Regions from separate parts of the Salinicoccus sp. Marseille-QA3875 genome, predicted to be linked through region 1. Evidence: riboswitches for the same ligand, from Rfam matches in the RefSeq annotation. Region 1 holds a riboswitch; each other region holds the start of a gene.
What was found. A riboswitch is a leader RNA that binds a small molecule or an ion and turns the genes downstream of it on or off. The one in region 1 is predicted to bind S-adenosylmethionine.
Positions count from the first base shown of each region.

Region 1 (5,384 bases):
TTGATGCCAACCTATCATTGGTTTTATCCTATAACTATTTATAGAAGAGTGCAAATATTTAGAGCTTTCTAATTTTCTTCTCTATCTTCTGGAGCGTATTCCAGAATATCTCCCGGTTGGCAGTCGAGAGCTTTACATATTGCATCCAATGTTGAAAATCTGACGGCTTTAACTTTACCGGTTTTCAAGTTGGACAGATTGACGATGGACACGCCGATTTCATCGGCCAGTTTTCCGAGTGGCATCTTTCTGTCTGCGAGCACTCTGTCGAGTCTGACTATTATCATGTTAACCACCCTTTCTAAACTGTTGCATCATATTCTTCCTGTAAGAACGCACCATATTTGAATACTTTAGCAAGAATCCAGATGATAATTCCACTGAATAATATCATAAGGTTAAAATTAAGGTCTAACTGGCCGAAAGAAAATATGAACTGATCATCCAGCTCCGTTGTAATTTCCATTACAGAGAAAGTCTGCATCATCAAGTTTTGAACAGCGAGTTTTGCCAGTGCATCAATTATTGTAAATACCATTAGAGTATATCCTGCAAATTCTATGAACCGGCTGTTTTTAAGTGTAAAAATTTCGCCGTGTTTTAAGTTATGCAGCCATCTGTTGATGAAAAATAAAATAAGAGCAACGGTAATGAGATAGAAGAATTGTGATACAAGAGCGAGCATGATTGCAGTCTGGTCCAGGCTGATGGATTCGAGATAAGCCTCAGTAATTTCCAAGGTCAAACCTGTGCTTTCGTATGTTCCGACAACTGGCAGCTGTGTCAGTCTGTCTTCAATCAGATTCAATGGCATAAACGGCACAATGACGATACCTGCGAGTACGGCAAGAACGCCCAGAATTAAAATTATCAAAGGGATGAAAGAGAGAACGTAAAGCACTTTAACCATCGTTCTGAAGCGTTTATGGATTACTGCGTTTTCGGTCATCGGTAAAACCTCCTTTATTTTATATTACCAATATACACTAATGTTTAACTCTTTGCAATAATTATTTAATGATAAACATTAAATATTATACTTATAACATTAAAAGTATAAAGGGGAATACTGTCATCATGGTGTTTCCATAAGATGATTAAAGATTTTATGATTTTAAAATTTTCCGATAAATCATTGACCTTACTTATCCCGAGTGATAATATATGGATTAACTAAATAATACTTTCTTATCAAGAGAGGTGGAGGGACCGGCCCGTTGAAGCCTCAGCAGCAGACCATTATTGGAACTGTGCTAATTCCTGGAGTGCAAGCTCCCAGATGAGAAGAGATGACGGACGTTATCCTCTTTTTATCAAAGATAAGAAGGGGATTTATTTATAATTAAAACACTTTAGGAGCGGATAATATGACAAATGTAAAAACGGGACCTTTCAAAGCGGATCACGTGGGGAGCTTACTCAGACCGGAGCGGATTCATAACGCACGTGAAGCCTATAAGAATAATGAACTTTCATCAAGTGAACTATATGATATTGAAACTGAAGAGATTACTAAAGTCGTTGATAAACAGATTGAAGCGGGATTGAAGGCAGTGACCGATGGTGAATTCAGAAGACGTTTCTGGCACACGGATTTCCTTGAAAATTTAAACGGTGTTGAAGGCTACGTTCCTGAAACCGGTTATGCATTTGTCGGTGAAGAAACCGAAGCCTGGGATGTGCGCAACAAAGGAAAGCTTTCATTCAACGAAGACCATCCGCATGTTAGAGATTTTAAATTATTCAAAGAAATTGTCGGTGACCGTGCTGTTGCAAAACAGACCATCCCGAGTCCAAACCAGTTATTCAATGCAGGTATCAGAGACCATGAATACTATTCTGATGTTGAAGATTATGCAGACGATGTCATTCAGACATACAGAGATGCTGTCAAAGCATTTTATGAGGCAGGCTGCCGTTATCTTCAGTTCGATGATGTGTATATCGCGGGACTGAATGCCGAAGAGCTGCCGTTCAACGACAGCGGTCTGGACAGGGAAAGACTGATTGACCTTGCACTGCGTGTCGTCAACGGCGTGCTTGAAGACAAGCCCGAAGATCTTGTGGTAACAACGCATTTGTGCCGTGGCAACTACCGTTCCAAATGGGCATTTGAAGGCAGTTACTCAAAAATTGCACCGGTTCTGTTTGCCAAAGAAAAAGTGGACGGTTTCTTTTTAGAATATGATGATGACCGTTCAGGCGACTTTCAGCCGCTGGATGAAATTCCGAACAACGGACCGCAGGTGGTCCTTGGACTCTTCACTTCAAAGCATGGTGAACTTGAGAGCAGGGAAACAATCAAGGAACGAATTGAAGAAGCCAAGCAGTTCATCCCTAAAGAGCAGATTTCACTGAGCCCACAGTGCGGCTTCGCTTCGACTCACCACGGAAACATTTTGACTGAAGAAGACCAGTGGAATAAAATCAAATACATCGTTGAACTGTCTGAAGAATTACTGTAATTGAAATGTAAGGCGTGCAGCACATTGAGTGCTGCATGCTTTTTTTATGCTTCTGACTCAGCGCTGTTACAGATGTTAAGAGTTTGTATAATTTTATGATTCATATGGATTAATATGCAAATCACTGGTAAATTTGAAGATATTAACTTTATTATACGGAGGAAAACATGACCAATCATTCAAACTCTAATAACAATAATCAATCAGGCAGCAATCTGATGGAAATCTTACTGACTTCACTGCGCCTCGGTCTGACTTCTTTCGGCGGTCCGGTTGCACATCTCGCTTATTTCAAAGAGGAGTATGTAAATAGAAAGAAATGGCTCGATGATAAATTATATGCGGACATTATCGCTGTCTGCCAGTTCCTGCCCGGACCTGCAAGCTCGCAGGTCGGCATTTCAATCGGTATGCTGCGCGGCGGTATAGCGGGCGGGATATTATCTTTTCTCGGATTCACATTGCCATCTGTTTTAGTACTGATCATTTTTGCACTGCTGTATCAGAACCTGGATTTGGAGGGGGCTGTTTTCATAAACAGCTTGAAAGTCGTTGCTGTGGCAGTCGTGCTGCACGCACTGCTCGGCATGGGTAAAAATCTTGCACCGGACATCCCGAGAATGCTTATGGCGATTGCTGCGGCAGGTTTGATGCTGATCTACCCGAATGCATGGATTCAGATCCTGACAATCTTACTCGGCGGTCTGCTCGGATATTTCCTGTTTAAGAATAAGGCAGAAAATAAAATAACAGATTTTAAATTTAACCTGACACGCAAAATAGGCATCATTTCATTCAGCACACTTATCGGACTGTTGATTCTGCTCCCGTTACTCAATTCACTTTTCGATAACCAGTACTTGAATATATTCGATATATTCTTCCGTGTCGGTTCGATTGTTTTTGGCGGCGGTCATGTTGTCCTGCCGATGATCGAGAGGGAAGTTGTACCTACAGGGCTTGTTTCGGCTGATGAGTTTCTGGCAGGTTACGGAATGGCCCAGGCGGTGCCGGGACCTTTATTTACATTTGCAAGTTATTTGGGAACGGTTATGCTGGGGACGATGGGCGGCATCATCGCAACGATTGCGATGTTCCTGCCATCATTTCTGCTTGTGATGAGTGCATTGCCTTTTTTAAATCTGCTGAGAGGCAATAAGAAATTCCAAAGCATTCTGATGGGAGTCAATGCGACGGTGGTCGGAATTCTGCTTGCAGCATTTTACAATCCGGTGTTTATAAGTGGTATTAACTCCGGCAGTGATTTTTTCCTGGCGTTGTTATTATTCTTCCTATTATATAAAATGAAGGTGCCTGCGTGGATGATAGTTATTCTTGGAGTTGCTGTCGGATATCTATTACAATTGTTACCAGGACTATAGTATTTTCAAGGATAGGAATGAAGCTTTTGTATATTTTATTGTTCGTTTTATTTGCAGGGTTGGTCATCAAGTCATTTTACACCCATTACTTTTCCAAAACAAAGCGCTATTTTGCTTTTGATGATTCGAGATATCGTGAAGAAGATGATTTCTTGAAAATTCACGCACTCAATATTGGTAATCTTGAAAGAATCTTTTTATATTTGATGCTTGTTACATACCTTATTGCTCTGGCCGTATTCATCTTTACCGACCATCCGGCAGCAATCTGGATACTTGCTACGGTTCTGGCCTGGCAGTTTGTACTCAGTTTATTCATCGATTTGAAGCTTTACTCAGCATTTCATGATAAAGGGCATCTTTTCATGGTGGTCATATGGCTGATTTTGATTGTAGTGTTGTATTTTGGATTGTCCAGATTTGATATTTACGCATAATTTATGATTAGGAGCAGTGCATGATATGAGTAATCAGAAAATAATATTCTTTGATATAGACGGAACGCTCTATAACAATGAAAAAGTAGTGCCGCAATCCACTAAAGAGGCTGTGAAGGCTGTAAAGGACGCCGGTCATATTGTGGCTATTGCGACCGGCCGTTCACCGTTCATGTATGAAGACTTAAGGGATTCATTGGGTATCAATACCTTTGTGAGTATGAACGGCAACTATGTGGTGTATGAGGACGAACTGATCTATACCAATCCTTTGGATGCCAAAAGACTGGAAGACATCACAGAAATTGCCATGGAAAATGATCATCCACTTGTATATCTGGATGATCAAAACATGCTGTCCAATATGCCGGAACATGAATATATGACTGAAGGCATTTCAACATTGAAGCTCGGCTTTATGCCCGGACACGATCCGGATTACCACATTGACCGCGATATTTATCAGTCGTTGTTGTTCTGTCCTAAAGGTGAAGAGTACCTTTATAAAAAGCAGTTCGAGGATTCATTCCAGTTTATAAGATGGCATGCCTATTCGATGGATGTCTCGCCCAGAAATGGATCCAAGGCCGAAGGCATAAAAAAAGTCGTGGATAAGATGCGGTTTGACATTAATGATGTATATGCTTTTGGCGACGGTCCGAACGATATCGAGATGTTGCAGTATGTTCCGAACAGCTTTGCCATGGGAAATGCACAGGAAGAAATCAAGATGCAGGCGAGACATGTGACAAAAAGCGTTGAAGATAACGGCATTATGCACGGACTGCAATCAGCGAATCTGATTTAATCAAAAATTTTGTGATGTTTATAATTGAGATTACCGGGAAAATATATAGTGTTGAAGAACAATGAAACTATATATCAGAAGTTGAATAATTAATAAAAATTATTTGGGAAAGGTGATTTCATGGTACAAGTGACAGAAAAGAACAAAGTTATCGAATCATTGAATAAGCAGTTGGCGAACCATACAGTTTTATGGGGAAAGATTCATAATTACCACTGGTACGTCAAAGGCCCTCATTTCTTTTCACTGCATACGAAGTTCGAAGAACTGTATGAATCCACGGCAGTCATAG
Region 1 is NZ_CM143103.1:1,565,211-1,570,594, forward strand. It holds gene ACY8DT_RS08020 (helix-turn-helix domain-containing protein) at 69-287, opposite strand; gene ACY8DT_RS08025 (DUF2975 domain-containing protein) at 302-949, opposite strand; SAM riboswitch class I at 1,186-1,286, shown strand; gene ACY8DT_RS08030 (5-methyltetrahydropteroyltriglutamate--homocysteine S-methyltransferase) at 1,368-2,465, shown strand; gene chrA (chromate efflux transporter) at 2,633-3,847, shown strand; gene ACY8DT_RS08040 (hypothetical protein) at 3,874-4,284, shown strand; gene ACY8DT_RS08045 (Cof-type HAD-IIB family hydrolase) at 4,310-5,092, shown strand; gene ACY8DT_RS08050 (Dps family protein) at 5,213-5,384, shown strand, end outside.

Region 2 (5,384 bases), 850 kb from region 1:
TATTGAAGCTTTTTATCTACGGGTATTTTAATAAGATTCGATCTTCTCGTGCATTAGAAACAGAATGTAAAAGAAATATTGAATTAATGTGGTTAATAAACGGTATTCGTCTGGATCATGGTACTATTTCATTGTTTCTAAAAGAAAATCGTAAGAGCTTCAAGAAAGTGATGCAGACATTCACAGGCTTGCTTAAAGGCTGGGGGCTAATTGATGGTGCGCTCATTGCGATTGATGGTACAAAAATACGTGCGCAAAATAGTAAGAGTAATTATATTACACCCAATGGGCTCACAAAGAAGATGGCGTATTTTGATGAAAAGATTGAACAGTACCTTCAGCGACTAGAGGAAGTGGCGCAAGAGGATGAATTGGGGGAAGAGACTGTTGCCTCTATCGAAACAAAAATTGATAAATATCAGAAGAAAAAAGCGCATATGTCAGAGTTAAAGCAAGAAATGGATAAAGGAAAAAAGAAACAATTAACCATCACAGACCCTGAATCCAGGGCGATGAAGAAAAATGGGAAAATAGATGTCGCCTATAATATGCAGTCTTCCGTCGATAATAAACATAAACTCATTATTACTCTAGACGTAGTGAATGATGTGAACGACCAGAGCCAATTGACGCCTATGGTTTCGGAAACAAATGAAATATTATCCAAAAACAAAAAGAGAGTCATATTAGCGGATACGGGATACTATAATGCGAAAGAGATAAAAGATTGTTTGGTTGAGGGAAATACATTATATTTAAAACCTCAAAAAAAGAAAAGTGTGTCAGGGGATTCTGATTATTCAAAAGATAAATTTCAATATCAAAAAGAAACAGATACTTACCTTTGTCCTCAGGGACAAACACTTCCTTTCGAGGAGAACACTTCTAAGAATGGTTTGAAGTATAAAAAATATATTGGGGGCGATGTTTGCTTATCTTGTCCTGTATATGGCGTGTGTACAAAAGCGAAAAGAGGCAGAAACATCCAACGGTGGGAACATGAAGAAATTCTCGAAATGCTGAAAGCAGATACCGAGAACCATCATGAAATCTATAAGAAACGATTACAGATTGTAGAACATCCTTTTGGCACAATCAAGCGATCGTTCGGCTACACATATTTTTTAGGAAAAGGGCTGGATTCTGTCAACGTAGAGGCAGCTCTAATTGGCGTTGCCTATAACTTCAAAAGAATAACGAAAATCAAAAAGGTTTCCGAAATTGTTGGGTTATTAAGAACTTGACCCCACCGAAAACCTTTGATATTTTCATTTTCAGAAGATTTTTAAGAAAATGAGGATAACCTACCTTTGAGTTCTGAGATTTGATTGTTTGTTAGACAGTCTGACGTACGGTTCCGTATACGGCGGTTCAATTTTATACTACACATGTACTTTGTTATAATGTGATACATAAGAGACGAGTCCGAAACGGGCGAGTCTCTTATTTGTAATGGTCGTCGTCAGTATCCACGAATACGCAATGCGAACGGTCCCCTTACTGGTGTGACTGTACTTATAGGCGGTGTATTGGTCCACGCCCAGTGTGATGAGATGCTTCCGTCGGTTTCTGGCAGTTTTCCACTTCTGTCAAATGCACATTCTGAGGCGCATTCGCGTATGTGAGTCAATGCCCTTAAGTACCTTTTTCATCTTACCGACTTTGAAGTCGTTCACCCAACCCCGGATGACCTGGTTGATGCGCTCGACCTGATACTTCGTGTCGACGCTCCAGTTTTTCCGGGTCAGCTGTTTCAGTTTGAACTTAAAACTTTCCACGGATTTCTTGTGTGGTTTCGCCTTATATTCCTTGGCCTGGTAATCATTATAGAAGCCAAATCCGAGGAATTTCATCTCCGGGTCATCGGGACGGGTCACTTTCGATTTCGTCGCATTGACAATCAATCCGAGCTTATTCTCGATGAATGCGGTCACCGACCGCATGACCCGTCTCGCTGCCATGTCGCTTTAGACCATGATGATACAGTCATCAGCGTATCTCACGAAGCGCAGTCCACGTTTTTCCAGTTCGATATCCAGCTCTTTAAGCATGATATTGCTGAGCAGTGGGGACAGGTTGCCGCCTTGGGGTGTACCGATGATGGCTGCTTTGTATTCATCATCAGTCTGTATGCCGCTGACCAGGAATTTACGGACCAGGGAGATGACATCCCCATCGTCAATGGTTCTGGACATGAGATTCATCAGACGGTCATGGTTGACTGTATCAAAGAAACGTTCTAAATCAATATCCACAATCCAGTCATAGCCTTCATCCAGATATTCTAGTGTTTGAAGGATTGTCATCTCTGCATATCGATTGGGCCTGAAACCATAGCTATATTCACTGAAGTGTCGATCGAACACAGGTGACAGTACTTGGGCGATTGCTTGTTGGATCAGTCTGTCCTTCACCGTTGGGATGCCTAGGAGACGCACTCCGCCGTTCGGTTTCGGTATTTCGACCCGGCGTACAGGTCGGGTTGGTATTTCCTCTGCCGAATTCGGGAAATGATTGCGTCCTTCTTCCCAGTCATGTAGCTGCTCATCTCGTGCACGGTCATACCATTCACACCGGCGACGCCCTGATTTCTCTTCACTTGTTTATAAGCCTGGTTCAAGTTGTCCCGACTCAGGATTCTATCCAGTAATTTATCTGTATTGATGCGTGTTACTTCCTTTCTTTCTCGAGAGTCCGCTATCCACTTTTCCGCTCTGTGCCAGTGGTCTGCGCCGGTCTCCAATCGAGCGTTCCGTAACGATAAAATTGTTCAGTCCTTCGCTCTTTCCGGCTTTCGCCGGACATCTTCACTACTACGACTTCGGCTGACTTCTCACGTTCCAGTCTTATATCACTACAAAATTTTGGTACAGAGACGTGAGACCTCCATCTATCCGCCATATTTACACCGTATGGTTCAGGGTAGTTATCGGACCTCAGCTTCTTATGCAGCTTCATCCACATACGTTGCCTCTTATATGGTTTCTGTGCGTCGGACCGGAGGTTTGCCTCGAGCTGCCTTCAGATTCCACCTCACGTTGGACACCCTGGCTTTTGGCTATGTGTTTACCACTACCGGGTCACACTCGGGACTTCCACCCGTTAGAATACGCCCATGCTGGGCAAACATAAAAAAGCCATCTGCACTGCACAGATGACTAAACTGATTATCGTTCAAGCATCTGCTTGTTGGAATTAGCACAGTACTCGAAATGAGTCCGCTGCTGAGACATCCCCGGGCCAAATCCCTCAGTCTACTCTGAATAATTGGATATTTAGTTGAAATCAATAATATAGTAAATCAGTATAATTTGCAAGGAAGGATTACATTTTGTGATATGAAACGATCTTTTATAGATTTCACATCATTCTTTATATCACCTTACTTCGATAATGCGATTTTAATATGTTCTAAATGATGTTCTTCATGCCATGCGAGCTTCGCAACCTTTGTTGCAACTGTTACTTTACCGTTCGCTTCATGAATGAAATAACGCTCAAGCTGATTTTCAGTCAGGCTTTTACCCAGCGCAACGATCCTTTCATTGATACCTTCCAGTATTTTAATTGAACTTTCCACGGAAAGCTCAGTGTCCGGCTGCACAGCCCACTCATTCTGGAGGAATCCCGGCACTGTCGGAGCATCGTCAGTCAAAGCGAGTTTCAGCCGCTGATACATATTCAATTGGGAATCCGCAATGTGATGCACAAGCTGTCGGACATTCCAGGCACCTTCACGGTAAGTTTTGTTCAACTCATCTTCACTTAAGTTGTCGACCGTTTCACGTAACCTTTTCGTATATGTAGCTGTCTGTCCATTCCACTTCTGAATATCTTCAAGTGTTACATTTTCAGGTACGTCCAGTTCTCCAATAGGAAATTTAACATCCATCTTAATACTCCCTTTCCGTAATAGAATCTGCTCAATTCCAATATACTATAAGTCCATACAAAGCTGAAATATATATGGCAGACGTTTAAATGAACACATAATAAGAAATGAGATCAGAGAACTCCGATCTCATTTCTTTTTATTTTATAAATTGGTGATGACCACTGTAATTACCATTCGGTATTATCTCCAATTGATACAATGCAGCTTCTTTCAACCTATTAAAATCAACATTCGTTTTATAATTCATATCATTTAACATATAAACCATGTCTTCAGTAGACAGATTTCCAGAAGCTCCTGGAGCAAATGGACAACCACCAAGGCCGCCAAGAGTAGATTGAATTTTTTCAACCCCCTCTTCTATAGCAGCGTAAGTATTCACAACTCCCATATTTCTAGTATCATGTATGTGAATTTGTAAATCTAATGATGGGTATGCTTTCTTTACCATATTTATTATATTTCTGATTTCTTTCGGGTTAGCAACACCAATGGTATCGCATAAATTTAAATCTTTAACACCTAATTCAACATAAGGCTGAATGAAATCCACAATTTTATCTGTATTTTTCTTTCCTTCAAAAGGACAACCAAATGTAGTGGATAAATCCAGTGTGACTTCCATTTTTGGAAAATCACTTTTAATCTTTCTGAATTCCTCAAGGGATTGTTCGTGAGTTTTATTTATATTAGCTTTGTTATGTGATTCACTCAGAGATACTACATAAGCAACCTCTTTTAATCCTACTGAATAAGCAATTTCTACACCTTTATAATTTGGAACGAGTGCAGAGAAGTTCACTTCAGGGAAATTCTCGAGACATAGGTTTGACAGTTCTCTAGCATCTTTCATTTGTGGAACAGCTTTAGGACTTACAAACGAAGTATGCTGTATGTTCTTAACTCCGGCTTTAACCAACTTTTTTATAATATTAAACTTTTCATCTAATTCTATATAATCATCTAAATTTTGAAATCCATCTCTTGGACCGACTTCAACTATATTAATATGTTTCATTTTATCATCCTATCCTAGTAAATTAGGTATTAACATAACCAATATTGGAATGTATGTTATTAAGAGCAACACTACAAGTCCTAAAGCTATGTATATCACTAAATGTTTATTCAGTACATCGGTTGTTTTTACACCATCATGCAACCTCGTTGCAACGAAAAGGTTTACGCCTAGCGGAGGTGTAATTAATCCAATGCTCAAGTTAACAATCATCACGATACCGAAATGAACAGGATCAACTCCTAGTTCGGTCACTATTGGTAATAATATAGGTGCAACAATTAAAATCGCTGCGTTCGTTTCCAAGAACATCCCGATAATTAATAACATTATATTAATCAGTAATAATAAGATTATAGGGTTATCAGTAGTACTTAAAATCAAATCTGATATCATTAATGGGATTTCCGCCTTTGTCATTACGAATCCGAAGGCACCCGCAGCTCCAACTATAAATAGTATCATCGATGA
Region 2 is NZ_CM143103.1:2,416,386-2,421,769, reverse strand. It holds gene ACY8DT_RS12275 (hypothetical protein) at 1-6, shown strand, start outside; gene ACY8DT_RS12270 (IS1182 family transposase) at 3-1,244, shown strand; gene ACY8DT_RS12265 (group II intron maturase-specific domain-containing protein) at 1,590-1,961, opposite strand; gene ACY8DT_RS12260 (reverse transcriptase domain-containing protein) at 1,968-2,414, opposite strand; gene ACY8DT_RS12255 (hypothetical protein) at 2,698-2,964, opposite strand; SAM riboswitch class I at 3,165-3,270, opposite strand; gene ACY8DT_RS12250 (YfiT family bacillithiol transferase) at 3,383-3,892, opposite strand; gene ACY8DT_RS12245 (hydroxymethylglutaryl-CoA lyase) at 4,032-4,913, opposite strand; gene ACY8DT_RS12240 (TRAP transporter large permease) at 4,923-5,384, opposite strand, start outside.
Region 2: linked by a shared signal. The riboswitch ahead of ACY8DT_RS12255 (hypothetical protein) and the one ahead of ACY8DT_RS08030 (5-methyltetrahydropteroyltriglutamate--homocysteine S-methyltransferase) in region 1 are both predicted to bind S-adenosylmethionine.

Region 3 (5,384 bases), 1.3 Mb from region 1:
AATGCTTTCCCACAGCCCTCTGGAACATATCCGACGAATAATGGCCGAAATGCTTTCTTGAATTATAATTATGAACAGGTAAATTCTCTCTATTCAGCCATTCCACAAAACTATAAGGTCCATTTGTAAATGACATTTCTTCAGAAGGGATATTGAGGAGAAGAACTTCACTGTCTTCGATATATGGCTTGCCCCGCCCCATCCGATCCTTCAAATCGAATATATCAATTCTAAACGAGTCATCAAAATTTGGATGATTGATCATATGATGCAAGATCGCATTGCCGGCGATGCCTCCGCCGATAATTGCTATTCTTTTCTTCATTACATGCCCTCCGATATCATTACAGTGCTGGATTTTTTATAAAATAAAACCCCATACTCGAAGTATAGGGTCATTAAAAAGATACGTCTATGGATTAAGCGTTAAAATTGCATCTTCAATTTCTGCCAGGTCTTTGACAGTGTATTGGAATCTGCCGTGGAAAATGTATTTAAGGAAGAACTCTTCCAGTTCATCTTTCCCGACAAGCACTTTGACATTATCATCAGAGTAGTTGGCAATGGAATAATTTCCGCCATCTTCAGGGTTGAAGTATATCAACGGTACAAGATCATATTGCAGCTTCAATATATTTTTCAGTTTCTCAGCAGATAATTTAGCCTCATCAATTACCGGGTTATAGTGATTTACGGATATATTCTCAGAGTCTGACTTATCGAAGATAAGTGTCTGTTCCTGAGTTTTATCCAAATCCAACAGTTCAAAGAAAGATTCGATATAAGGCAGCTCTTCAAAGTTATTTTCGCTGATACCGTGGAGTATATGTCCACTCCAGTATTTTGAGTCGATCAGATACAGACCTGTTCGTGTCAGAACTAAATGATCGATTTTTCTGGTGTTTGTAAAGTTGCGGCTTGGAAGATATACATTCGATAGTATCAACATATCGGCATCACGGATTTTCCCTTCACCGACCAGCTTCTCCTTCAACTGAATCAAAGCCAGATCCGTTAGATATTCACCCTTGTCCACCGTAAACTGATATAAGCTCGACAACTTATTATTCAGTAAGTTTGTATCATTATGATATTTTTCATTAAGAGTGGAAACTTCTTTCTTATGAGCCAGATGTTCCTCTTCCTGTTCATTCTCATATTTATCAATCAAGCTCTGTTTTTCTTCATTGTGTGAGTTCTGAACTTTATTAATCTCATTACGATGCTTAAAATAATACACTAGAAATACAATGATCAGAATTAATAATACAGCTGCTACAGCTATAAAAAACGGATTTGTAAAAATCTCTGTATTCATACGCATATCTCCTATTCCATTTGTACTTTTCGATATCTTTCTCCTTTAATATTATAACAATACTACAAAAAAGTTATCGATACAAAACAAAAAATTTATTACATCAATATAATGTATTAAATAATCGAAAATGATAAAAGCATCAAAACCATTAATATGACAGTACTCTTAAAAATAAAACATGAATTATTACACATTTTCCATTAGGATTTGCATCGTTTTATTTTATATTTTTAAAATTATATGTTTTAATAATCAACACATGGGTAATGTAAATATAACTTGCTATATAGAGATAAAGAAGTGGCAGGGTTACTCATTAATATTATATTAGGAAATTAATTAGGAGGCTTTTACTATGGAACTTAAAAAATATCTACTGGCAGGCGGCCTTGCATCCGTAATGGTACTTGGTGCATGTGGCGACGGCGGAGAAACTGAAGAAGATCCAGCAGCAGAAGATCCGGCAATGGAAGAAGGCGCTGAAGATCCGGCAGCAGAGGATCCGGCAATGGATGACGAAGAAGAGGAAGACTCTGCAGTGGAAGAGGATCCAGCAATGGATGATGAAGAAGAAGACGAAGAAGAAGACGAAGGATTGTAATATTCAAACTCAATTTAAAATTAGAACCCGGAGCAATTTCTGCTCCGGGTTTATTGTTGTTTTTATCGATTTAAAAACGTTTTGATCTCATCCACTTTATCCAATGTTTCCCACGGCAAGTTGATATCTTCACGTCCAAAATGTCCATAGCTTGCAGTATCTTTATAAATCGGACGCTTCAAATCAAGCATTTTAATGATTCCATCCGGAGAAAGATCGAAGAGTTCCCTGATTGCCTCTACAACTCTGCTCTCTTCAAAATCCGATGTTCCAAATGTATCTACAGAAATCGAAACAGGCTGGCTGACGCCGATTGCATATGCGAGCTGGATTTCACATTTATCACATATACCGCCTGCAACAATGTTCTTTGCGATGTATCTGGCAGCGTAGGCTGCGGAACGGTCCACTTTAGTCGGATCTTTTCCGCTGAAAGCACCACCGCCGTGTCTTGCGTAACCGCCGTAAGTATCTACTATTATCTTTCTCCCTGTTAATCCAGCGTCACCCTGAGGACCACCAATCACAAAACGTCCTGTAGGGTTGATGAAATATTTTGTTTCCTTATCGAGCAGCTCTGCCGGTACAACTGCTTCTATGACATGTTCAAGCAGGTCATCGTAAATCTGCTGTGTAGAGACGTCTTCACTGTGCTGCGTTGAAATAACAACAGTGTCCACTCTTTTCACATTATTGTTCTCATCGTACTCAACAGTGACCTGTGTTTTACCGTCAGGTCTCAAATAGTTCAATGTATCATTTTTTCTGACTTCAGTAAGACGGCGTGATAATTTATGAGCCAGTGATATCGGTAACGGCATCATTTCCGCTGTTTCGCTGGAAGCAAAACCGAACATCAAGCCCTGGTCGCCTGCACCTGTTGTAATTTCATCCGTCGTTCTCGTCTCAATCGCATTATCCACTCCGACTGCGATGTCCTTCGACTGTTCATCTATTCCCGTCAACACTGACATTGTTTTATAGTCATAACCGTATTTTGCATCAATATAACCGATGCCCTTCACCGTTTCTCTTACAATTTTAGGAATATCCACATAAGTTTCTGTGCTTATCTCTCCGACGATCAATGCTAGCCCTGTATTGACTACTGTTTCACAGGCAACACGTGCATCCTGATCCTGCTTTATGATTTCATCCAATATCGCATCTGAAATCTGGTCTGCAATTTTATCCGGGTGTCCTTCTGTTACCGACTCTGAAGTAAATAAATTCTTTTCACTCATCCTATATATATCTCCTTTAAGTTATTCGCTATCTCTTCAAACAAAATAAAGCCTTCTCTCTGACATAGAGAAAAGGCTTCGCTCTTCCCCTTATCGATCAGAATAATCTGCATTCTTTAGCACCTTCCTTTAGTAAAAGAGGTTGCTGGGCTTCGACGGGTTTGCTCCCTCCACCTACTCTTGATAAGAGATAACTTGAGTTTAAATATACTAGAGTGGAGACGACAATTCAAGATGTTAAAAGGATGGAGTTTCAGCTGATGTCTCTCTTAATCCAGATTATCGACTGCATACTGCGCCTCTTCAGCTGTAAACTGTTCACCATACTCTGAAACCAGCTGGTCGTAAACCGCAGCATTCGACATACTCATCATATCCCGATAAGTCTTTGCGGACTCCAGAGCATTGGCATTCCAATCCCATTCTATATTGTCTACAGCATATTGTGCTGCTTCAGGTGGAAAGTTCTCCCCATACTCTGAAACCAGCTGATCATATATTCCTGCTTTTGACATCGACATGATTTCTGCATATGTGTAAGCACTTTCCAAAGCGAGCTCCCACTCTCTTGGAACCGTCCCTTTTTCAGCAGCGGTTTCTTTATCCACTTCAACATCAGTATTTTCTTCAGCTCTTTCATCTTCCGATTCTTCTTCAATAGAAGATAATTTCTTTTCCAAATCTGAAACCTGATTGGTAAGGGCATCATTTTCATCATTCATTTCATTGTTTTCCTGTTTCAAACTTTCAACTTCTGACTGCAGCTCTCCTTTCTCCTCTTCCATAGTTTCTAGTTTTCGCTCAAGTTCCTGTGCACTGTCATCGGTGTTACTTTGTGCCCCTAATACATCGTTCTCTTCCTCTAAAGCCTCAACTTCTTCTTCAAGCTGTTGCTTATCAGATTCAAGCTGGGAAATTTGTTCTGATAGTTCATCCGATGAAGCTGTGTCCGATTCCTCTTCTCCACCACAGGCACCGATAACCAGTACAAGTATAAAAACAATACCGATTAAAAATCGTTTCATATTAAATTACACCCCTTCTAAATATTTACATCTAATTATATATGATTTAAATTTAGATATAAGATAATAGACTACAATTTTGATAATATTTCACATTTGATATATTCATCGTTTATAATCAATTTAACTTTCTTTTTTATTTTGAAGTTTTTAACGTGTAAATTAACCACTTTCATCAAGACCGACCTTAACATTTTTAAAATCAGATAGTATCATTAAATTAAAATTAATTTGTACTGATTTAATGTGTTACCACATTTCTTAATGTGTTATACTATTTGCAATTAGTACATTAAAATAAATCCCTGGAGGCATTTAAATGGTCAAGCATTCTGATTTAATCTCAAAGTTAGTATCTAAAGATACAACAGAAGTTCAGCTTTCTGCTCCACAACTTGTTACCGCTTCACTTAGAAGAGGAGAAGGTGCTTTAACTGATACAGGCGCTTTAAGAGCAGAAACCGGTAAATATACAGGTCGCAGTCCTAAAGACCGTTTCATAGTGGAAGACAACGTATCGGATCATAAAATTCACTGGAGTGAAGTAAACCAGCCGATTTCAGAAGAGATTTTCGATAATCTATTTGAAAAAGTGATTGATCACTTAAATTCTAAAGAAGAGACTTTCGTGTTTAAAGGTTACGCAGGGGCTGACGAATCTACCCGTTTGGACTTGCAGGTTGTCAATGAATTCAGCTGGCACAATCTTTTCGTTCAAAACCTGTTCATCCGTCCTGAGACTAAAGAAGAGGCACTCAATATCGACCCGCAGTTCACCATCGTATCTGCACCGACTTTCAAGGCAGACCCTGCAGTCGATGGAACAAACTCTGAGGCATTTGTCATCATTTCACTTAAAAAGGGAATTATTTTAATCGGCGGTACAGAGTATGCCGGAGAAATGAAGAAATCAATCTTCTCTATCATGAACTACCTGCTGCCTGAAAAAGGTGTGATGAGTATGCACTGTTCAGCCAACGTCGGAGAAAACAAGGATGTTGCATTATTCTTCGGCTTATCCGGAACAGGTAAGACAACTTTGTCCGCGGATCCTCACCGTGATCTGATCGGTGATGATGAACATGGTTGGAATGACGAGGGCGTTTTTAACATTGAAGGCGGGTGCTATGCGAAAACGATAGATTTATCCGCAGTGAAAGAGCCGGAAATCCACGGTGCAATCAGATTTGGGA
Region 3 is NZ_CM143103.1:129,481-134,864, forward strand. It holds gene ACY8DT_RS00635 (FAD/NAD(P)-binding protein) at 1-325, opposite strand, end outside; gene ACY8DT_RS00640 (nuclease-related domain-containing protein) at 413-1,318, opposite strand; gene ACY8DT_RS00645 (hypothetical protein) at 1,677-1,922, shown strand; gene metK (methionine adenosyltransferase) at 1,985-3,166, opposite strand; SAM riboswitch class I at 3,254-3,356, opposite strand; gene ACY8DT_RS00655 (Ltp family lipoprotein) at 3,436-4,191, opposite strand; gene pckA (phosphoenolpyruvate carboxykinase (ATP)) at 4,511-5,384, shown strand, end outside.
Region 3: linked by a shared signal. The riboswitch ahead of metK (methionine adenosyltransferase) and the one ahead of ACY8DT_RS08030 (5-methyltetrahydropteroyltriglutamate--homocysteine S-methyltransferase) in region 1 are both predicted to bind S-adenosylmethionine.

Region 4 (5,384 bases), 910 kb from region 1:
TACATTTCTGAAGCGATGGAAAAAGTAGGTAAAGATGGCGTAATCACCATCGAAGAATCACGCGGATTCAAAACTGAACTTGAAGTAGTGGAAGGTATGCAGTTCGACCGTGGTTATACTTCACCGTACATGGTGACAGATTCCGAGAAAATGATTGCAGATCTTGAGAATCCATATATTTTAATCACTGATAAAAAGATTTCAAATTTCCAGGATGTTCTGCCGCTACTTGAACAGGTTGTTCAGCAGTCTCGTCCGATTCTGATCATTGCCGACGATGTCGAAGGCGATGCTATGGCGAATATCGTGCTTAACAAACTGCGCGGTACGTTCACGGCAATTGCTGTTAAAGCACCTGGGTTCGGTGACCGTCGTAAAGCGATGCTTGAAGATATCGCGATATTGACAGGCGGACAGGTTGTCACTGAAGATTTAGGTCTTGAATTGAAAGATACGACAATCGACATGCTCGGTAATGCTTCAAGAGTGAACGTATCCAAAGATGATACAACAATCGTTGAAGGTGCGGGTGAAACTAATAATATCGAAGCTCGTATCGGTCAGATCAGATCACAGATAGACGAAACGACTTCAAGCTTCGATAAAGAAAAACTTCAGGAGAGACTTGCGAAACTTTCAGGCGGTGTTGCAGTAATCAAAGTGGGTGCTGCGACTGAAACTGAAATGAAAGAGCGTAAACTCCGTATTGAAGACGCATTGAACTCAACACGTGCAGCAGTTGAAGAAGGTATTGTATCCGGTGGTGGTACAGCACTTGTAGCAGTGCACAATAAAGTTGCACAACTGGAAGAATCAGGAGACGTACAGACGGGTATCAACATCGTGCTTAAAGCATTGGAAGCACCGTTGCGTCAAATTGTCGAAAATGCTGGTTTGGAAGGTTCTGTAATTGTTGAAAAACTTAAATCCCAGGAAGAAGGTTATGGCTTTAACGCTGCAACTGACGAGTGGGTGAACATGGTTGACGCAGGAATTGTCGACCCGACTAAAGTGACACGTTCAGCACTGCAGAACGCCGGCTCTGTCGCTGCAATGTTCTTAACGACAGAAGCGGTCGTTGCGGACATTCCGGATGAAAATGGCGGCAGCCCTGATATGGGTGGCGGCATGGGCGGCGGAATGCCGGGCATGATGTAATCTTAAGCGAATGACTATTGTAAAAACGGGGTCTGCCATTGTGCAGACCCCGTTTTTTGAATTGGGAGGGGACAGAAGGAAATGAAATACTGATTTAAAAGTCTAAGGAGAATTTACTTGTTCAAAAATAAGATGTTGACCTTTCAGCTGTGTTCTGATAGTGTGAATAATCAAATAAACAAATAATTTCTAACAATAAGATAATTTTATTAGATCACTCTTATCACGAGTTGGCTGAGGGAATTGGCCCTTTGACGCCCGGCAACCACCCTTTTATGGGGAATGGTGCTACTTCCAACAGGCAGAAATGTCTGGAAGATAAGAGGGGGAAACTGTGATATATTCATGATTTCAACCCTCTTTCTTTAGGAAAGAGGGTTTTTCTATTTAAAAAATCAGATCATAAGAAAGGATGAGGTATATGAACAAGGTGATTCTGGAAGGTGTTCGAACCCCTTTTGGCAAGTGGAAGGGATTTTTATCAGAATTGGAGGCAGGCGAAATAGGGGCTTTAGCTGTGAAAGAACTGTTGCAAAGAGTGCCCGGTGCAAAAGAGTCAGACGGGGTCCTACTGGCACAGGTACTTCAAGCAGGCCAGGGACAAAATCCAGCCAGGAGAGTTGCTTCAGAAGCCGGTGTATCGCTATCTGTACCAGCAATTACTTTAAATAATGTATGTTTGGCCGGGCTGGCAACAGTATCAGACGCTGTTCGCCGCATTCACTTTGGCGAAGGGGAATTATATATTACAGGCGGATTCGATTCGATGACCAATGCCCCGTACACTGCTGCGGTCCGTAAGGAACAGTCAATGGGATCGCTGCAGCTGACGGACACATTAAGTAACGATGGTTTGTGGTGCGCGCTGACAGATCAATCGATGGGGGTGGCAACCGATGCGAAGAATAAAGATTTTAAGGTCAACAGAGAGGACCAGGATGTATATGCACAGTTGTCCCAGGAGCGGGCAGCTGAAGCACTGAAAAAAAGTTACCTGAAGGATGAAATCATACCGGTGACTGTGAATGGGAAAACTTTTTCTGATGACGAAGGTATCAGACTTAATTCTTCCATTGAAAAATTAGCAGCTTTAAAACCGGCATTCATTGAAGACGGTACGATTACAGCGGGAAATGCGTCTCAAATGACAGATGGTGCAAGTGTCGGAATCATTTCATCTGAAAAGAGGGCGGAGGCGCTTGGTAAAACACCGTTGGCACGCATTCTGGGCTGGGCTGAAGTTGCGGGGCCGGATACGAGTTTACATACAAAGCCTGCCAGGGCAATCAAAGCAGTATTGGAAAAGACGAACCTGACAGTGAATGATATTGATTTATTTGAAATCAATGAAGCTTTTGCAAGTGTGGTCATTGCAAGCTGCCGGGAACTGGACATTGACTATGAAAGAGTGAACGTCAATGGCGGTGCGATTGCGATTGGTCATCCGCTTGGCGGAACCGGCTTCAGGCTTGCTTTAACTCTTGCAGAAGAACTGAGACGTCGTGGCGGCGGGAAGGGAATTGCATCACTTTGCGGTGGCGGCGGTCAAGGCATGGCTCTATTGATAGAGGTTCCTAAAAGCTGGTAATACACATTCATTTGAAACAGTCGCTGGATGTCGATACTGATGTATTAAATACAGATCAGCCGGAGCGTTTATAATCTATCACTCAAATGAATTCATGTAATCTGGAGGAATGATTAATTATGATAGCACTATACTTTGTATTACTGGCCATATTCTGGGCAGTCGGTTTACTGATATGGAAAAAATCTTATGTATCAAAGGGAAGAGAGGAGGATTAATAATGCTTAACGTCACAGGACCATTATTTTGGACAATTATTGTTTTGTTAGTTTTATATTTTGGATATATCATTTGGATTGGTAAAAAGGGAAAGCGCCATAGCAGTTCGATGTCCGGCTTTGCTACGGCCCGAGGAAAAGTGAATCCTGTGATTGTCGGAACCAGTTTTGCCGCTTCTTATGCAAGCGCCAATTTATTTATCGGTGTGCCGGGGCTGGCTTATCAATATGGAACATCAGTGCTGTGGTATACATTGGGATGCTTTGGGGTTTCCTGGATTGGTTTGCTTTTATTTGCTAAGACATTCTGGAGATACAGCAAAAAGTTCGGCGGTGTTTCCTCGTTGCCGGAATGGCTTGGAAGAAGATACAACAGCAAGGCGTTGCAAGTGCTTGTGGCTGTTTTAATTTTATTCAACATATATTATATTGTCGGTCAAAATGTCGGACTGGCTACCATCTTTGAATCAGTCTTAAATATCCCGTATTTCTGGGGAATTATCATTGGTGTAGTTATCACGATTCTTTACATAGGACTTGGCGGGGCTTACGCACAGCTCATTACGGACGGTATGCAAGGAATTTTGATGGCTGTCACTTCCATCCTAATTCTTGTCTCTTTATTTTGGACAATAGGTGGAGGCTTGAATGTATTTGGAGAGCTGACAAGTAAGCTTGAGGCGATTGATCCGAATCTGACAGGCGTTCTATCCACAGGAGGACCTTATGACAGTCCGATGGCAATCATGGCCGTACAATTCCTTTTATTCAGCTTTGTATTAATGCCGCATCTATTAAATAAAGTGTTGTCACTTGAAAGTGAGAAGCAGCTTGCACCATTTACTCTATCGGCAGGAGTGGTCTTATTCTTGATTTCCACGTTGATGGTGCTTGGCGGTCTGGCAGCAAGGGTGATTGCCCCGTCTTTGGCAAGTGCGGATTCGGCAATCCCCGTGTATGTAATTGAATCATTTCCGACTGTTCTTGCGGCGCTTATTGTTGTAGGGCTTATCACTGCGATTCTATCAACTACGGATAGTCTTTACCTGGGCCTGACGACCAGCATTGGTAACGATTTTTACAAAGTATTGGCGCCGATTTTATCTAAAAAACCAATTGATGATGATGACTTGGATAAGAATTCTGTAAAGGTGGCAAAAGTGTCTTTGGTACTTGCTGGTTTGGTTACACTGTATCTTTCATTTGATCGTCCGGAATCTTTAGCTTTTCTGATTCAATTCAGCTTCACAGCAATTATCTGTGGAATTATTGCCCCGGTTACATTAGGATATTTTTGGAAAAAATCAAATGGACCTGGTGCAATCGCTGCTTTGATTACGGGGACGGTACTGTATGTCCTTTTCACACAGCAAAATATCATCGGAAATATATATGTAGCTATGGTTTTTGCATCCGCTTTTGCTTTTGCTGTAATGGTGGTCACATCTTTGGCAACCCAAAGCGCAACGACCAAACACCAGGAGTCTTTAACGGTTTCTAATAAATAATATTTTTAGCGGGCTATTTTATCTTTAAAAGTAAGAGGAGGAAGAAGCAATGATGGAACAACAAGCAGAAATCAAAGATAGTGATATAATTTGGCAGCCTTCCGAGCAGTGGGTGTCGGAGTCGAATATAAAGAAGTTCTCGGAACAAGTGGGAATCCCCTTTGAGCCTTATGAACGCCTGCACCAATGGTCAATAGCAAAACCGGGAGCGTTTTGGTCGGCGGTTTGGGATTTCTCAGGAATTACTGGAGATAAGGGTGAAACCATATTCCTTCCTGCAGAAGATGATGGTATGTTAGGTGCAAAATGGTTCCCTGAAGCAAACGTCAATTTTGCTGAGAATTTATTACGCGGGTCTGGTTCACGGGTTGCTGTTTATGAAGCTGATGAGAATGGCGTTCAGCAGATGATTAAAATGAAGGAATTACGCACTATGGTTGCGAAGGCGCAGACAGGTTTACATAAGCTGGGTGTGGGGGTAGGCGACCGTGTTGCAGGTATTGTAAAGAACGATTTGCAATCACTGGTCGCATTACTTGCCACGTCTTCACTCGGGGCTGTTTGGAGCTCATGTTCTCCTGATTTCGGGGCCAAGGGAATCATCGATCGCATTGGTCAGGTCCAACCCAAAGTACTCATTGCTTCTCTTGATTACGAATATAATGGAAAGTCTTTTAATATTCGTGAAAATGTAGAAGCGGTCATTGAGAAACTGGAAAGTTTGTCTTCGGTGGTCTGTTTGTCGGAAACACCGGAGTTGGCGCTGGAATCCGATGCTCAGTTACTGACATGGAGTGAACTATTGGCCAATGATGCAGAGGTGCCAATATTTACACGTGTTCCATTTGAACACCCTCTTTATATCTTATATACATCCGGGACGACAGGTCTGCCAAAAAGCATAGTCCATTC
Region 4 is NZ_CM143103.1:660,193-665,576, reverse strand. It holds gene groL (chaperonin GroEL) at 1-1,158, shown strand, start outside; SAM riboswitch class I at 1,376-1,483, shown strand; gene ACY8DT_RS03450 (acetyl-CoA C-acyltransferase) at 1,580-2,746, shown strand; gene ACY8DT_RS03445 (sodium:solute symporter family transporter) at 2,967-4,472, shown strand; gene ACY8DT_RS03440 (acetoacetate--CoA ligase) at 4,522-5,384, shown strand, end outside.
Region 4: linked by a shared signal. The riboswitch ahead of ACY8DT_RS03450 (acetyl-CoA C-acyltransferase) and the one ahead of ACY8DT_RS08030 (5-methyltetrahydropteroyltriglutamate--homocysteine S-methyltransferase) in region 1 are both predicted to bind S-adenosylmethionine.